Regions from separate parts of the Paenibacillus sp. sg306046 genome, predicted to be linked through region 4. Evidence: riboswitches for the same ligand, from Rfam matches in the RefSeq annotation. Region 4 holds a riboswitch; each other region holds the start of a gene.
The links. A riboswitch is a leader RNA that binds a small molecule or an ion and turns the genes downstream of it on or off. The one in region 4 is predicted to bind cyclic di-GMP.
Positions count from the first base shown of each region.

Region 1: another riboswitch for cyclic di-GMP. It lies ahead of AC6ROY_RS15160 (PilZ domain-containing protein); the one in region 4 lies ahead of AC6ROY_RS16865 (hypothetical protein).
Region 2: another riboswitch for cyclic di-GMP. It lies ahead of AC6ROY_RS09430 (methyl-accepting chemotaxis protein); the one in region 4 lies ahead of AC6ROY_RS16865 (hypothetical protein).
Region 3: another riboswitch for cyclic di-GMP. It lies ahead of AC6ROY_RS24785 (transglutaminase-like domain-containing protein); the one in region 4 lies ahead of AC6ROY_RS16865 (hypothetical protein).

Region 1 is NZ_JCAMRT010000013.1:159,239-163,449, reverse strand. Features, by position in the region: gene AC6ROY_RS15175 (hypothetical protein) at 1-306, shown strand, start outside; gene AC6ROY_RS15170 (hypothetical protein) at 299-1,429, shown strand; gene tadA (tRNA adenosine(34) deaminase TadA) at 1,587-2,054, opposite strand; cyclic di-GMP riboswitch class I at 2,364-2,457, shown strand; gene AC6ROY_RS15160 (PilZ domain-containing protein) at 2,560-3,270, shown strand; gene ychF (redox-regulated ATPase YchF) at 3,521-4,211, shown strand, end outside.
Region 2 is NZ_JCAMRT010000007.1:115,146-119,356, forward strand. Features, by position in the region: gene AC6ROY_RS09430 (methyl-accepting chemotaxis protein) at 1-1,737, opposite strand, end outside; cyclic di-GMP riboswitch class I at 1,872-1,957, opposite strand; gene AC6ROY_RS09435 (sensor histidine kinase) at 2,220-4,211, shown strand, end outside.
Region 3 is NZ_JCAMRT010000049.1:3,032-7,242, forward strand. Features, by position in the region: gene AC6ROY_RS24775 (S-layer homology domain-containing protein) at 1-1,408, shown strand, start outside; gene AC6ROY_RS24780 (YdhK family protein) at 1,805-2,407, shown strand; cyclic di-GMP riboswitch class I at 2,556-2,641, shown strand; gene AC6ROY_RS24785 (transglutaminase-like domain-containing protein) at 2,656-3,447, shown strand; gene AC6ROY_RS24790 (MEKHLA domain-containing protein) at 3,633-4,097, shown strand; gene AC6ROY_RS24795 (M15 family metallopeptidase) at 4,182-4,211, opposite strand, start outside.
Region 4 is NZ_JCAMRT010000016.1:39,635-43,845, reverse strand. Features, by position in the region: gene AC6ROY_RS16875 (THUMP domain-containing class I SAM-dependent RNA methyltransferase) at 1-370, shown strand, start outside; gene AC6ROY_RS16870 (exopolyphosphatase) at 553-1,470, opposite strand; gene AC6ROY_RS16865 (hypothetical protein) at 1,731-2,033, opposite strand; cyclic di-GMP riboswitch class I at 2,129-2,222, opposite strand; gene AC6ROY_RS16860 (MDR family MFS transporter) at 2,341-3,591, opposite strand; gene AC6ROY_RS16855 (YuzB family protein) at 3,808-4,035, opposite strand; gene AC6ROY_RS16850 (iron-sulfur cluster assembly accessory protein) at 4,064-4,211, opposite strand, start outside.

The DNA of each region.
Region 1 (4,211 bases), on a different contig from region 4:
GCGTCCGCATCCCCGGATTCGGCAGCAGCGAAACGCGGCGTGAGGCGTGAGGTTTGTCGCGGCTGGCTGCGTCATCCGGCGGTTCACTACACCTTGGCTGCCGCAGTTACGATGCTGCTGATGGGCTCGGGTGTATTCCAGGTATTCACTCAGCAAGCCAGAGCCTGGGATGCCGCACAGGGAAGCCCTAAGGCTGTTCGTCCGCCGTCCTTGTCGGAGCAAATGATGGATCGGACAGTTGAATGGATTGCGACGCTCCAACCGAAACCTAGACAAGATGAAAGAAGAGGGAAGCACGATGAATAGACCTAAAAACCCGGCGGTTGCCTTGATCCTGTCGATGATTCCCGGATTTGGCCAGCTGTATATGGGCCGCATTTTGAAGGGCTTGTTTTTCGGAGGTATGTTTGCAGGGCCGTCTCTGATTGCGTTGTTTCTGCTTATGATATCCCGGCATGAAGATGTTGCATTGGCCATGCTGCTCATGGCCGCCTTCGTCTGGCTGTTGAATCTGATAGATATGGTGAGGATTGTCAATCGGGCTTATGCTGCGCAAGCGGGATATGGCGGACCCAGCGTCGGAGGCGGGGAATATGGACCGGCCTACGCCCAGGGGAGCGAGTTTTCGTCCAGCTATGGGGATCAGGCGGGGAGAGACCGTTATTTTACGATGCTGCTGTCGCTGCTGCCGGGTTTGGGGCATTTCAATCTGGGGTTGATGCAGCGCGGGCTGGCGTTTCTCGGCTTGTTTTTTGGATTGGCGATGATCACGGTGTTTATTTCGGTCATGTCCGGACAAAGGAATTTTCTGGTGCTGCTTGGAGCACTGCCGATTATTTGGCTGTACGCGATGTTCGATTGCGTGCAGCAGCTGAATAAGCGTGACCGGGGAGAAGCGCTTGTAGACCGTACATTCTTCGAGGATTTTCAGGAGGGACGCGAGGCCGGCAAAAAAAATAAAACCTTGGCTGTTCTGCTTTCGATTTTTCCGGGCGCAGGCCATATGTATATCGGGCTGCAAAAGCGCGGCTTGCAGTTTATGGCCGCCTTTCTGTTCGGGATGTATTTTCTGGACGCGCTGCGGCTGTCGCTGTTCCTGTTTGTCATCCCGATTTTATGGTTCTACAGCTTTTTCGATTCGCTCCAGCACATCTCCAAATTGGGGCGTGAGCCGCTCGTGGATACGCCGCTGCTTGAATGGCTGGCCGAACGGCAGCGCTTGCTTGGCTTCGCATTGCTCGGCTTAGGCGTCTATTACTTGATTGACCAAGTTTTAGTGAACACGCTGGGGTTGTGGGTGCCTGATTATGTGCAGTCCAGAGTGATGCATTTTTACTACAGTTATTTTCAGACCTTTATCGTGTGCTTGCTGTTGATCGGCGGCGGGTTTCGCTTGCTTCGAGGCCGCGGCAAGCCGCCGCGCCCGTAGACAGCCTGCACAGGCGCAGAGCGGCGTGTATGGAGTGAGATCAGGCAGAATGGAGGCGGGAGCTGGACAGGCGGAAGGGGCAGCAGCAGCTGGCTGGCTACAGAGCAGAACTGACGATATGGGTCGGGGTCCATGGCAGGCGCTGCTGTCTGATTGGCTATGCCCTGCCGCGCAGACGGCGGAAAAATTGGGTGAGCAGGCTGGCGCATTCGACCTGCAGCACGTTAGGAATAAGCTCGACCCGATGATTAAAGCGTTCTTCCTGCAATAAATTCATCAACGTACCGGCACAGCCTGCTTTAGGGTCCGTTGTGCCGAACACCACGAGCGGAATCCGCGCTTGGACGATCGCCCCGGCACACATCGGGCATGGCTCCAGCGTGACGTATAACGTACAGCCGAGCAGCCGCCAGGCGTCCAGATGCTCGCTCGCTTGCTTGATGGCAATCAGCTCTGCATGGCCGAGCGGGTCTTTGGCTGTTTCGCGGACATTGTAGCCCCGTCCGATAATTTCCCCATCCTTGACGATGACTGCGCCAATCGGAACTTCATTCAGCCGTTCGGCCTTCCGGGCTTCCTCTATAGCTGCCTGCATAAATGACTGATGGATGTGTAGGTCATCCAATCGGCCCACCTCTTTTACAATAAATTCATGAAATCGAACAAGCATTCGTTACGCACAAGCTGTGGATAACGTTGTGGATAGCCAGTGAATTTCCCGTATCCATTGTAGATAAATCAAGCGGTACAAGCAAGCCTTCAGCTATAGGGAAAACTTATCCACAGACATGCGGCAATTGTGAATGATTTTTTTTCAAATTTTCGCCCAAATTAAAGTTGCCAGTTTGCAGGGAACCTCCTATAATAAGAATTATTAATAGGTATTTATACCCAATTTCTGGGGGATACCATAGTTATAACGTCTGGTTCGTTCGTTTGTTTCTGGCAAACCTGTTGAAAGGCAGGGACGCAAAGCTTAGGGTCTAAGGTCCTCTGGTGATAGAGGCTATGGCAGCCTGGCCGCCGAATGTACGCAACGTACCGGTGAGCAGGCTGAGTCTCGGCATTTGAGAATCGGCTTTTTTGTTGTCTGCAAACAGGGAACAGGGAGAAGGAGAGGGCGGTCAGCCATGTCCAAAGCGGCCAAAAACGGCAAGATTTCCTACGAGTACACGCAAGAAGCCTACAGAGCCACTAGCGGCATCCTGCTGAACAGCCGTACCGTTGTCGAGAAGAAAGAGTTTGTCTCGACAGGAGTTCTCACGTATGCCGAAGGGGATATCCTCGAAATTGAAATGTCGGAGTACAAAGCGTTTGATCTGGGCGATGCGGTGAAAATTACGGTGTATTCGCCAGGCGGAATTTACACGTTTCAATCGACGGTCGTAGCGAAGGACCATGAGGCGCTTATGCTGATCAATCCTCCTGCGAATCAGAAGCGTTTCGCCGAAAAACGCGAAAATCCGCGGATTGATGTGGAGCAGAGCGGTCATCTGCTGGCTGTCCGTCACGAGAATGGCGGCGGGCCGGAGCTTCAAGAGGAGCTGCCATTGGAGATTCGCAATGTAAGTGTCAGCGGAATCGGCTTTTTTTTGCAGGCCGATCTGAAGCTGGACGCCACGATGCGCGCCGAGGTCAAGCTGAACCTGGGGTTCGAAATTGCGTGCTTGCTGGAAATCGTCAGGTCGGAGCCTGGTGAATCCGGCGTCTATTACGGAGCGCGTTACGTCGATATTCCGACAGATAAGGTAAATGCATTGCGGGCCTTCGTACTGAAGAAGCAGGTAGAGCAGCATTTTACTTCCAAGGAATCGGCCAGAGTCAGACGTATTTTCAAGTAATTTGCAATTCGTAGCGGTCGTAGGTCACTTGTGACTGGAGCTTGCAAGCCGCAGGCGCAACGGATACCTTCTTTCCGGGGAAAGGGGGTATTTGTGTTTTCGGATGATACGGGATGACACAGACCGCAATTATAGGATATAATAGAATGTCAGGATTAGATTTTCGCTTTCGTTCATGGATAGGTTCAGATGAAGTGATTAAACTGAGGGCTTGTTGAACAAGCTCTATCTGTTAAGGAGTTGTCTATATATGGGTTTGTCTTGTGGAATCGTCGGGCTGCCGAATGTCGGCAAGTCAACGCTGTTTAATGCGATTACGCAGGCTGGTGCGGAATCAGCCAACTATCCGTTCTGTACGATTGATCCGAATGTCGGTGTCGTTGAGGTGCCGGATGAGCGTCTGGCCAAGCTGGCCGACATTGTGCAGCCGAAAAATATTGTGCCGACAGCCTTTGAATTTGTTGATATCGCCGGTCTCGTAAAAGGCGCGAGCCAAGGCGAAGGACTCGGCAACAAGTTTCTGGCGCATATCCGCGAGGTCGATGCCATTGTGCATGTCGTTCGCTGCTTCCAGGATGAGAACATTACGCATGTATCCGGCGGAGTTGATCCGATCAGCGATATCGAGACGATCAATCTGGAGCTGATTCTCGCCGACGTGGATTCCGTCGATAAGCGGATCGACCGCTCCCGTAAAAACATGAAGGGCGGCGACAAAAAGTACGCCCAGGAAGTCGAGTGCCTGGAGCGGATCAAGGAGGCTCTCTACAATGACAAGCCTGCGCGCAGCGTAGAGCTGAACGATGAGGAGAGGCTGCTGATTCGCGACCTGCATCTGCTGACGATGAAGCCGGTGCTGTATGCGGCCAATGTCAGCGAGGCGGAAGTTGCTGATACGGAAGGCAATCCGTTCGTACAGAAGGTGCGCGAGTACGCAGCGC
Region 2 (4,211 bases), on a different contig from region 4:
CACATTTGCTGTCGTTGTTACGATGGTTTCAAATAAATGGCCCACTTCCTTCACTTGCTCCATCCCTACGATCACCTCAGCAGTACCTTTCGTCATACTTTGAACAGCATGGAAGGTGTCGCCCTGGATCTCGTTGATGAGCCGGGCAATTTGGCCGGCCGAGTCGGTCGATTGTTCCGCAAGCTTTCGGATTTCAGCAGCTACGACGGCAAAGCCTCGGCCATGCTCGCCCGCTCTGGCCGCTTCAATCGACGCATTGAGGGCCAAAAGGTTCGTTTGGGAGGCAATCGTCGTAATCAGCGAAGTAATGCTGCCGATTTCCTCTGAACGCTCGCCTAACCGTTTTATGTTTTCTGCCGCCGCATGTACAGTCTCGTGAATAAAATCCATCTGGCTAGCCAAGCCGATAACCGACTGGTTTCCGGACTTGGCTTCCGCTGAAGCATTTGCGGACATATCGGATGTTTGATTCGAGGTCCCCACAATACCGTATACACGTTCCCCAATTTCCCCGACTAGCGACAGATTGCGCTCATATCCCGACATTTGACTTTGCAGGCCGTGGTTCGTCTGCTGGATACTTGCCGTGGTTTGCTGGACTGTAGACGACAGCTGATCCACGTTGCCCAGCAGGCTGGTCGTTGAATGGGCGACAACCTGTCCCTTCTCCAGGATGGTGCGGATCAAGCCTTGCAGGTTCTCCAGCATTTTATTAAAGCTTTGGGAAAGCTCTCCGATTTCGTCGTTCGTTTCGACGGCAAGTCTGGAGGTCAAATCTCCTTCGCTGGAGGCCAGTCCCTTCAGCTTCTCGTTCATAACGGAAAGCGGTTGTAGCGTTTTACGCATGACCGTGTAAATGATCCCGGCGGAAACGAGGAGGGAAACGATCGTCACCATAATGGAGAAGCGCAGCAAAGCATTCGCCTCGGCGTAGGCTTCGCTTTTGGGAACGAGAATGGCAATTCCCCAATCCATCGAGTTCGATTTGCCATAAACGATCATGTTGTCCACGCCATTCACCACGGCTTCTGCAATACCGGTGCTTCCGTTGATGCTGTCTTGTACAATTTTAGTCAGCGTCTCGTTTTGGAAGTCGGCTATTTTCTTCTGCAGGGTGTCTTCCTTGTTCTCGCTAGCCACAATGGTTCCGTCCTTCGTAAACACGATCGCATGACCTGTCTGGCCCAATTTCACTTTGGAAATCAGATTGATTAAGTCTTGTATCGGCTGACCTCCGTTGCTGACCCCTACGATCGTGCCTTGATCATTTTTGACAGGAGTTGCAGTTAAAACAATCGGAGTGCCCTCTACGCCGGGAGACTTGGAGCCGACCGGGTCTACTGTCACGGTTTCACCCTGGATCGCTTTTTGGAAATGAGGATAATCCTTCACGTCAACGGTTGCTCCCGGCAAATAAAGCTTTCCGTTCCGGTCAATAAATGCAAATTCATCCGGATTATTCGTAATCTCCGTCATACGCGAGCTGTAGGCGAGTATTTTAGGAATGTTATTGCTCCGCAAGTCATCGGATTGGCTCAACGCCTTGTATTTGTTCTGCGCTCCCTGAATCCAAATATCAATATAGTTTTGGACGGAGCTTAGCTGCTGGGCCGCCTGGTCCTGGAAGTTGCGCTCCAGCACATTTTTTGCTTTATGATAGCCTAGATAGGATACGCTGCTTAAGGCCAGTGCCATTAGAAGTGTCGTGATTACACTGCTTTTTACGGATAGCTTCAATAGGATCACTCATTTTCGTTAAGTTATAGTTGTTCGGCCAGCGGGTTATTCGTCGACGGCAGGGTGTTCACCCCGGAGGAAATAAAAAAGCCAGTCCGAATTGACTGGATGTGTATGCGCAGAGCCCTTCCACATTCGGTAATCCGGCCGCCTTAGCTTGTCCAGCCTTAGACCCGAAGCTTTGCGTCCCCGCCTTTCGACGGGTTTGCCTTTTCGCTAACTATTCTGTTTGTGTGTGGATGTAACTTGCTTAATTATATAACGACAAATCTCGACAGTAAACGATTTTACCCGGTATGCCTCCATAAATTTCTGTTTTTGTGATGTACATCACATAATAAGGGGGGCCACCCGATTCTGCTTGAAATCCGCCCCGCGTTTGCCGATAATACCCCTTGAAATGCTATACGATTACAACGCAGATTGGCGGACGCTTGCTCGCGTCTATGAGTCTGCTGCTGTATAAGGCTGGGGAATTAACGATGATGAAATTCGTAGCATATCTGCTCGTCATGCTTATTGGCTTGTGCGGCGCGCCTATGTCGGCCGGGGCAACCGACGGACCGCCGTCTCAGGACCTGCGGCAGTGGAGCCCTTACGAGGGAAGCACGGTGACCTTGAACGGGCCCTGGGAGCTGTATTGGGGGCATTTGCTTGCGCCGGACGATTTTGCCGCCGGTTCCGCTGCGCCCGGACACGCCTTGAGCGTATCCGTTCCCGCGCAATGGTCGGCTTATACAGCGGCCGGACAACCCCTGTCCAATGAAGGCTACGCGACTTACCGGCTGAGCTTCCAGCTGTCCGTTGAGACGGCCGGCCAGCCGCTCGGCCTGTATGTCAATAATATCGCGAGCGCCTACCGGCTATGGGTTAACGGCGTGCCTGCAGAAGCCAACGGGGTTGTCGGGGAGACGGCTGCGCTTACGGTGCCGAGAAGCTATCCGAGGGTGTACTTTTTCGTGCCGCGCCCGGGGGACAACGAGCTGGTGATTCAGGTTGCCAACTTTAATCAGCGCACAGGGGGAATCTGGGAAAGTCTCGAATTGGGGGATGCGGAGAGCATTTCCTCGTTGCACAGAAACCGGGTTATGGTGTGGACGTTTCTGACCGGCTGCCTGCTGCTGATGACGCTCTTCTCGATGTTTCTCTACCTGTTTCGCAAGCAGGAGGGCGCCGCTCTATGGTTTGGCCTGATCTGTCTGGCGATCTGCATCCGGTCGTCGCTGCTGGGAGAATCGTTCATTTACGTTCTGCTGCCGGGACTGTCCTGGGAATGGGGGGTGAAGCTGGAATACTTGTCGGAAATCGTCACAATCGGCAGTCTGGCGGCATTTGTCAACAAGCAATACCCGCATGAAGCGGCAGGCCGTCTGCTTCCCTTTTTTGCCGTCGGCCTCGGCGGGTTCGGTGCATTTGTGCTGGTCATGCCGGCTCTTGTATATACAAAGCTGATGCTTCCTTACATTATCGTGCTGCTGCTGCCCGTATTTATTTATGTGATGTACGTCTACATCCGCGCTGCGCTTGGCAGAAGAACGGGGTCGCGCTTCAACATGCTTGGCTTTGTCGTCTTTTTTGCCGCTGTTATCCACGAAATTTTGTATTATACCGGATTCGTATCGCTGGGCGGTCTCGTTCCGTTCGGGCTGCTGTTCTTTCTGCTGACGCAGCTGCTGAATTTATCCCTGCTCTTCACAAGAGCGGTTACCCGTTCGGAGCTGCTGTCCACGGAGCTGAATCAGGTCATCGCTTCGCAGGAGGAGACAATCCGGCAGCGCACCTCCTCCTTGCAGGAGCTCAATCTGCAGCTGGAGCGCGGAAATCAGGAGCTGAGCCGGATCGAGGCGATTCGCAGCGCCTTGCTGGCTGAGGTGTACCATGATTTGACTACCCCGATTACAGCGATTAAGGGCTTCTCCAAGGCGATCAAGACGGCTGTTATTCCCGCGCAGGAGGCGCCGGCGTACGCCGGCCGCATTTATGAGCGCAGCCTGCTGCTGGAGAAGCTGATCGACAACGTCATTGAGCTGAGCCAGTTGAAAACAGGCGAAATTCAGCTTGAGCTGGCGGAGACGCCGCTCCTGCCCTTTCTGCGTCAGCTGAGCTACCGCTACGCCGCCGAGACGGCCGCGCAGGGGATAACGCTGCTGTGGGAGGAGCCGCAGTACTCGCTTCCCGCGGGTCAGGAGCTGCTAGCGAGGCTTGACCGGTTCCGGTTCGAGCGCGTGTTCGCCAACCTGATTTCCAATGCAGTCAAATACACCCCCGGAGAGGGTGTCATTCGAATCTGGACGGAACTCAGGCCCGGCGATGAGTCTCCTGTCAGCCATGTGGTCATTCATGTGACCGATTCCGGCAGCGGAATCCCGGAAGCAGAGCTTCCCCACATTTTCAAGCGCCGTTACCGGATTGCCGGTCATCGGCAGGGATCGGCGGGCAGCGGCCTCGGGCTGGCGATCTGCAAGGAAATTGTG
Region 3 (4,211 bases), on a different contig from region 4:
TCCGTTCAGCTTCGTTGTGCCGCAAACAACCGCCACCAGTATGACGCTGATTGCCGGATATGGAAGCGGTGCAGGCGAGTTTGCTATTAGAACCGTCGAAATTGGAAGCACATCGACCGGTGGGGGCGGTGGCGGTGGCGGAACTACGGGCGGAGGAGGCAGCCCGGCCACACCGAATACGGGCACCACGACTCCGTCGTCCCGACCCGTCGTCGCTTTGACAGAGTCGGCCAGAGAAACGGTAACAGGGAACGAGGTAGCCGTTACCTTCGATGCAGCCCAAATTACGGAGCTGGTTGCCAAAGCAACCTCGGCCACGTCCGTATTTTCATTGGAGGTCAAGGCTGCCGCTTCTGTCGTGAAGGTGGAGCTTGCGCCTGAAACCGTGGCCTTGCTCGGCTCCAAAAACGCCCAGGCAACGCTCCAGCTTCGTACCCAGGCGGGGGATTATGAGCTTCCTGTCAACCAAATTGATGTTGCCGCGATTGCTCAGCAGATGGGTGTGACTGTCCCGGATGTGAAGGTAAGCATCGTCGTCAATAAGCTTCAGGGCGCAGCAGCCGAAGCGGCCAACGCTTTCGCCGCTCAGCTAGGCGCGGATGCGCTGGCTGCCCCTGTGGAGTTCACCGTATCTGTGGTCGCGAGCAACGGACAAAGCCAGGAAATCAACCGGTTCAGCACGTATATTGCGCACACCGTGCATCTTCCGCAGACCGCTGATCCTGCTACGTCGACAGGGGTATGGGTCGATCCGAATACGAACACCTATCGCCCGGTGCCGACCGTATTTGACGGTTCCAAGGCTGTCTTGTATCGCAAAGGAAACAGTATTTACACAGTTATTCACAACCCTAAAACCTTCGGTGATTTGTCGAGCCATTGGGCCAAAACAGACGTAGAAACATTGGCGAGCAAGCTGATCGTCAATGGCGTCTCGGAGACAACGTTCGCCCCTGACAGCTTGATCACAAGAGCCGAGTTTGCCGCTCTGCTGGTTCGTTCCCTGGGACTTGCGGAAGTGCAGCCTGAGGGCTTCAAGGATATCGCGGCCAAAGACTGGTTCGCAGGCTCGGTGGGGGCTTCGCAGCAAGCGGGTCTCATCGAAGGCTACGAGGACGGCACGTTCCAACCGAATGCAATGATTACCCGGGAGCAAATGGTCACAATGCTGGTCCGAGCGTTAACCGTATCCGACAAAGAGGTTGCGTTGGATTCCAGTATGCTGGACAAGTTCTCTGACGTCGGCTCCATCTCTTCCTGGTCGAAGGATGCCGTAGCGAAGTCGATGAAGGCGGGGATTGTGCAAGGGATGACGGACACCACATTTGCTCCAAAAGAAAATGCTTCGCGGGCTCAGGGCACCGTCATGCTCAAGCGTATGCTGCAATATCTGAAATTTATCAACTGATTGTCAAAAAACTGACGTTACAGCACCCAAAGCATCCAAAAGAAAAAAGAAGCTTCGCTAAGCAGCTGCGTACCCTCAAAACCGGGAGTACGCAGCTTTTGGCGTTTTGACCGTTCAGCTTAGTACAGGAGGGGCGGCAGACAGCGCGAAAAGCTGGAGATACCGTGGGGATGTTGAAGACTGTCATGGTTTTGTCATATGACAAACAGGGCTGCACGGCGAGTTGTAAAGCGATAAATGTGTACAGAGCTATAAAACGGCCGGTCAGCATTTCATTGTACCGTTTTTTGGTATAGAGTATACGATTGGGGGGTATTGTATGTAAGGTGTTGTCTACAGGCAGCAGCGGAATGAACATCCAGCTAATCCATACGGATCAAAAAGGAGAGGTTTACTTTGAAGGGGCGAATCCTTATAAACAAACAAGTTGCTTTGATCGGGGCTGCAGCCGTGCTTGCGTTAAGCGGCTGCGGAGCTCAGGCAACGAAGCAAGGTTCTGCAGCGGTCACCCAGACGGGCGGTGCAAGTCATGCGCCATCCAGTCAGGCGAGCACCAATCATTCGGCAATGGACCATTCCGGTTCAAGTGAGCTGCCTGCCGGCATGCACAACGCAACGGCTCCCGCTTACAAGGTCGGAAGCCAGGCGGTGATGAAAGTCGCACATATGGAAGGAATGAATGGCGCTACAGCGACGATCACGGGGGCGTATACAACGACCGTGTATGCTGTTTCGTACACGCCGCTTACCGGCGGACAACGTGTAACCAACCATCAGTGGGTGGTTCACGAGGAAATCGCAGCGGCAGCCCAGCAACCGTATTCACCGGGAGCAAAGGTTATTTTACACGCCGACCATATGCAAGGGATGAAGGGAGCGGAGGCGACGATTGACTCAGCGCAGCAAACGACGGTATACCGGGTGGATTATATGCCGACTACGGGCGGGCCAAAGGTGACCCATCATCTCTGGGTGACGGGGCATGAGCTTTCGAGCTGAGGCAGCGGTGTAAAGGTAAGTCAGCTTCCCAAACGAATCTCTCTCTAGCTCAGCTTGGACTGCATTTGTTCTGGTCGGAGGGTAGCCGGTTTCATTACTTGAGGGCTTGTATTTTCCAAAGAGTATGTTAATCTCAAATTAAGCCGCACACGATAAACGGCAAACCTGTCGAAAGGCAGGGACGCAAAGCTACAGGGCCTTCACTTCCTTGGAAGCAGGCAGCCAGCTACCGAAGGGGGTTCAGCAGGATGCGACGATGGGTAGCTTTTGTTCTGATATTCAGTTTATTCACGATGTATGCGCCGCTTGCGGTGGCCAAGCCTGATTCAAGCTCTTGGCTAAGCGCCGCCAAGCTGGAGCATGGGGCGATCGGCATTACGTATACGGCGGCTTCTGCCGCCGCAACCAAGCTGATGGTTGCCAAGGACGGCATCACCTACACGTACAATTTGGCTGCTGATGGAAAGGAAGTCTTTTTCCCGCTGCAGATTGGCAATGGCGCGTATCGCGTTTCGGTGCTGGAGCAGGTGGCGGGCAATACGTACAAACCGGTACTCAGCGATTCGATTGAGCTTCAGCTGCAAGCGGAGACAAGCGTCTACCTGAACTCGATTCAAAATATAAATTGGAGTGGCGCACAAGCGGTACGTGACAAAGCCGGCGAGCTGACGCTGCATAAAGAGACGGACCGCGAGAAGGCGCAGGCCATTTATGATTACATCGTTAATACGATGGTATACGATTTCGAGCTGGCGGCGACGGTAGCAGCCGATTATTTGCCGGAGCTGGACAAGGTGCTTGCGGCTGAGAAAGGCATTTGCTACGATTACGCTTCGCTGTTCGCAGCGATGAGTCGCAGTATAGGCATTCCAACGAAGCTGCAGATGGGCACATCGGAAAATGTGCAGGAGTACCATGCATGGAATGAAGTTTATTTGGACGGACAATGGCTGACGGTAGACCTTACGGTCGATGCAGGCAGCGTCAGCCGGACCTTTGCGAAAAACGCAGCAGCGTATCACGTTGAAAAGACGTATTAGGGCGGCTTGGCGTTCGTTATAAGGAAGGGCAAGAAGGGACAGGCTCCCTGTGCGGAAGGCATGTGGAGTTTTTTGCGGATGGATGCTGTTAGGATTGCAGGAACCGGTTTGCTTGGTGAAAAAATGGCTGCTGCGATGAATTGAAGATGACTTGAGGATGAATTGAGGATTAAGGAGGCCGGGTGATGGAATCCCTGCGAACGGGAGTGGGCGCGACCAATGAACACGCGCTTCGTGTGATAAACAGCTACCGGCACTGGACTGGCCGTATGCTATTGGAGGAGGGGGACCCGCAGACGGCGGCCGAGCGATTGTTCCATGCTCCGCTTTACGTGCTGTCGCACGGGATGGAAGCCGACCCGGTTCTGAACTTTGGCAGCAAGCTGGCGCTGCAGCTTTGGGAGCTGGACTGGGCGGCATTTACAAGCATGCCCTCCCGGCTGACGGCCGAGCCGATGGAGCAGGACGTACGTGAGGTGTTTATGCGGAACGTGCGGGAGAAGGGCTTCGTCAGTTCTTATAGTGGAATACGTATTTCGGGCAGCGGCCGCAGGTTTATGATCGCGGAAGCTACCGTATGGAATGTGCTGGATGAAACGGGGGTCCGCTGCGGCCAGGCGGCGGTATTTGCACGGTACGAGGATGTTTGAGCCTGACAAAACGTCAAAAAACCTTGACATCGCCCCCAGGTGGAGCGAGCATCAAGGTTTTTTGCCATGCTTGGGCCGAAGGACCTAGTTTTTCGGATTGGTAGCCGGAACGCC
Region 4 (4,211 bases):
AGCGGCGGGGCTGGCCAACGATCTTTCATTTAAAGTCAGCCCTGTCAGCAAAGCGCTGCCAAGCGGCGAATACGGCTGCCTGATCACCAATCCGCCTTACGGCGAACGGCTCGGCGATTCCACCGAGGTCGAGCGCGCGCTGCGCCAGTTCGGCCACATGCACAAGCAGCTGCCGACCTGGTCGGCCTATCTGCTCAGTCCAAGCAAGCAGTTGGAGCATTACACCGGCCGCCACGCGGACAAAAAACGCAAGCTGTTTAACGGACGGATCGAATGTAACCTGTTTCAGTTTTTCGCGCCGGGAGGCTTGTACGGCTGGCGCAAGGACGGCGGACAGCCGGGCGGCGGACAGCCACCCCGCGGCAACTAACCGCAGGCCGCCACGCGATGGATAGTAACCCTCCACAAACAAACAGTACCCCGAAGGGCTCCTGCTCGGAGCCCTTCGGGGTACTTGTTTTTGAACCGCACGGTCATGCTGTTATCCCGCCCGATTCACCTCGTGCCCGGCGCTGGCGGCAGCAGCAACCGCTGTACTTCAAGCTGCTGCAATCAACCGTTCCGCTTCATCGTATCGACAAGCACTTGCAGCACTTCATCCGCCTGCTCATACGCGATCTGGCATGTGCCGGCAGCCCGGTGCCCGCCGCCGCCATGCTCCAGCATCAACGCGCCGACATCCGTCTGCGACGTACGGGCAATGATGCTGTGTCCGCAAGCGAACACGCAGTTTTGCTTGTTCCTGCCATCGACGATCCAGATCGAAATATTTTGCTCCGGATACAACGCATATACCATAAACCGGTTGCCCGGGTAAATCGTCTCCACATTACGCAGGTCGGTGATGATGACGTTGCCGTCGACCCGGGTATATTGGGCGAGCATCGCGCGGTATTCCTGATCCAGCTCGAAATAACGCTTCACACGCTCCTGTACGTCAGGCAGCAGCAAAATATCATCAATGCCCATATGCGCGCAATGATCCACCAGCTCCTCCATCAGCTGATAGTTGCTGATCCGGTAGTCGCGGTAGCGACCCAAGCCTGTGCGGGCGTCCATAATGAAGGACAGCAAGTCCCAGCCCCTTGGCCGGAGAATATCATCCGCGCTGAATTGAGCGGCATCAGCCTTGTCTACGCCAGCCATAATGTCATCGAGACCGGCGCCGAACTTGTCGCGACCGCCGTAATAATCATAAACGACGCGCGCTGCGCTTGGCGCAACCCGTACCTCGCCTTCAAATTGTACCTGCTCGCCCGTACGCTCCAATTCGCTGGAGTGGTGGTCAAACCAGAGGCCGCAGCCCGGAACAAACGGCACGTTGGCCAAAATATCATCCTTCGTCACTTCGACAATGCCATCCTGCATATCCTTCGGATGAACAAACTTCATCTCGTCAATCATACCGAGCTTTTTGAACAGCATTGCACATACCAAACCGTCAAAATCAGAACGCGTAATCAGTCGCATGGAGTCCTCCCGTAATAGCTCTCTAGAACTACATAAAGATTCTAGCTCCATTATAAGCCCTGCTACTCCGTCACACAATACCGCCGCAGCCGACTCGCAACAAAAAAAGACCGCCGCTGCAAGCCGCAGTCCGCCGTCTCCTGAAATCCCGCACAACTGCAAGCTCCGGAGCGGCCGACCGGGCGGCTGCTGATGACGATCATTTTCTTCTGCTGCAGCTTGCTAAATCAAGCTGCTGATTGCAAGCTTCCAAACACAGATCATAAGCCTGCTTTGAGCCGCTGCGGCCTGCACACCAGGTAGTCAAACAGCGGCAAAAACCAGTCATGATGCGCTTCACATTGAATCGACAGCTTGACATCGCCCTGCCAATAAAACGTCAGCAGCTGGCGGCTGCGCCCCCGCACCATTTCCACATCCCAGTCCGGGCTTGTCAGCTCATACACCTCTTTATTGACAAACAGCTTGGGACCTTCCTTCGACAAAAACAGACCGATAAAATCCTTACCGATTTTCGTGTAAAAGCCCTGCTTGCTCATGATGCTGCGTCCTTGCTCCAACATTACACGTCCTCTCTGCCGTCTACGCCAACAAACGACTTCCCGTGGTCCCGGCACAAGAGTCGTTTCTCCCTATCGCTCAAGAATCGCTCCGTTCCTTCGGAAGCTGGCTGGCATCGCGCCTGATGTCATGCGCCTAAGCCCCTGTAGCTTTGCGTCCGCAGGCTTTCGCCCGGTTTGCCCTTATCGGGTACGTTCGAATCGTATGGTAACGTATGTGTCTTCCTTGTTGCCGCATTCAGAAAGATCAAGCTTCCTGATTAGTATAAGAATAAGAGATCGGCAACAGCAGTCGCATCCTGCTTTGTAACTAATTTCTCCCCGCATATAAGGACTTTCGAATCATTTCGTGGAGTTGAAAGCCCCTCCAATACAAATACAGGCCGGCAAGCGTAACCGCTGCGATGGTCGTAAACATAGGTCCGCCTCCCCACTGCGCCAGCAAATAGCCGCCGATCACAGGCCCGATAAAGTGGCCCAGATTCGCCATCGACTGCGCGCCGTAATACGTCCCGCGCATGCCGTCCGGCGCAAGCCGGTCAATCAGCACATTGGCCGCCGGATAGTTCAAAATTTCCCCCAGCGAAAACACAAACATCGACAGCATAAACAGCGCCATGTTGTCAGCCAGCGCATATCCGATATCGCCCAGCGCAAACAGGAGGCCGCCCGCCATAATCGCCTTCAGCGGATCTCGTTTCTCCGCCCAGCGGCTCAGCGGCACCTGAAGCAGCACAACCGTCACCGCATTGAGGCTCATCAGCCAGGCAAACAGCAGCGCGCCATCTGCCACGCTTTCCGATACATATTGCGATAAGGTCGCCATCATCTGCGAATAACCGATTGCCGCGATAATGCCGCCGCCGATATAGTAGCGGAATATACGATCATGGCGGATAACCTTCCAGGCTGCGCCCACCGTCAAACCGCTGCGGTTCTCACCATCAATCCGACTGATCCCGCATGCCTGCAGCAGCGCGTACAGCATAATCGTATACAGGAGATACAGACAGGCCGTAATCAGAAACGGCAGCCACGCCTCCAGTGTGCCGAGCAGCGCGCCAAGGAGCGGGCCGATCGCCACGCCGATATTAATCGCCAGATACCGCAACGAAAATACACGCAGCCGCTTCTCCTTGGGCGTTACGTCCGCCATCAGCGCCTGGGATACCGGCTCGTACAACGAACGGCACAGCCCGTTCAGCATATTCAGCAGCATGAACACGATCGGCGCTTTTGCAAGTGCGAAGCCGCCGAACACGAGCACCCAGCCGCACAGCGCAATCATCATGATCAGCTTGCGCCCGAGCCGATCGGACAGCGCGCCGCCGATAAAACCGCCAAAGGTGCCTGCAAGCGAGCCTGAACCGATGATCAGGCCGATCAGCACAGGGCTCAGTGCCGATTCCCGCGCCAGATAAATGGCCAGGAAAGGCATGCTCATCGAAGACGCGGTACGCGCAAGCACCGTCCCGACAAGCAGCACATGGACAATCGGGTGATAATTTTTCCAGAACCGGACTGCCCGGACCCGGCTTTGATCCAACAGGGACGCCAGCATACGACTTAACTCCTTTTATTAACCTGAGGTAAAAAATAGATTGAGAGTTATTATACAGGATGGGCGCGGTTCTGGACAGCTTTTTTGAAAATATCGCTGGAACATTCCTTTCAATTTCCAAAATAGAGCAGTGAGGAAAGCTTCTGATCGAAGCCCTGAAATAAAAAAATCCCCGGAGCGGCTGGCCCCGGAGATACGCGAATCAGTGAGAATAAATCATTGCTTCTTTACATATTTGCTTGCTTTTTCAATTGCCTCGTCTTCGGTTTTGCCGGTCACATACCGGCCGTTGATAAAAATAAACGCGAAGCGCGAGCAGGGGCCGCAATACGACTTGCAGCCCACCTTGATGTCAGCGTCGGGCGCCAGCTTTTGCAGCTTGGACACCGCTGTTTTCATTTTCATATGCTTGCATTTGTCGCAAACCCGTATATCGTTAGCCATCCGGCATTCCTTTCTTAGCGCGGCCTGATCAATGGTCCCCGTGATTCCCCTTGCTTGGATTCGTAACGGCGAAGCCTTCCTCCGGCACATAGAAATAATCCACGCGGATGCCGTCCAGCATAGGCTCGTCCTTCTGCAGCAGCACCTCGATGCCGCTATCCGTTGTGACAAGCTCA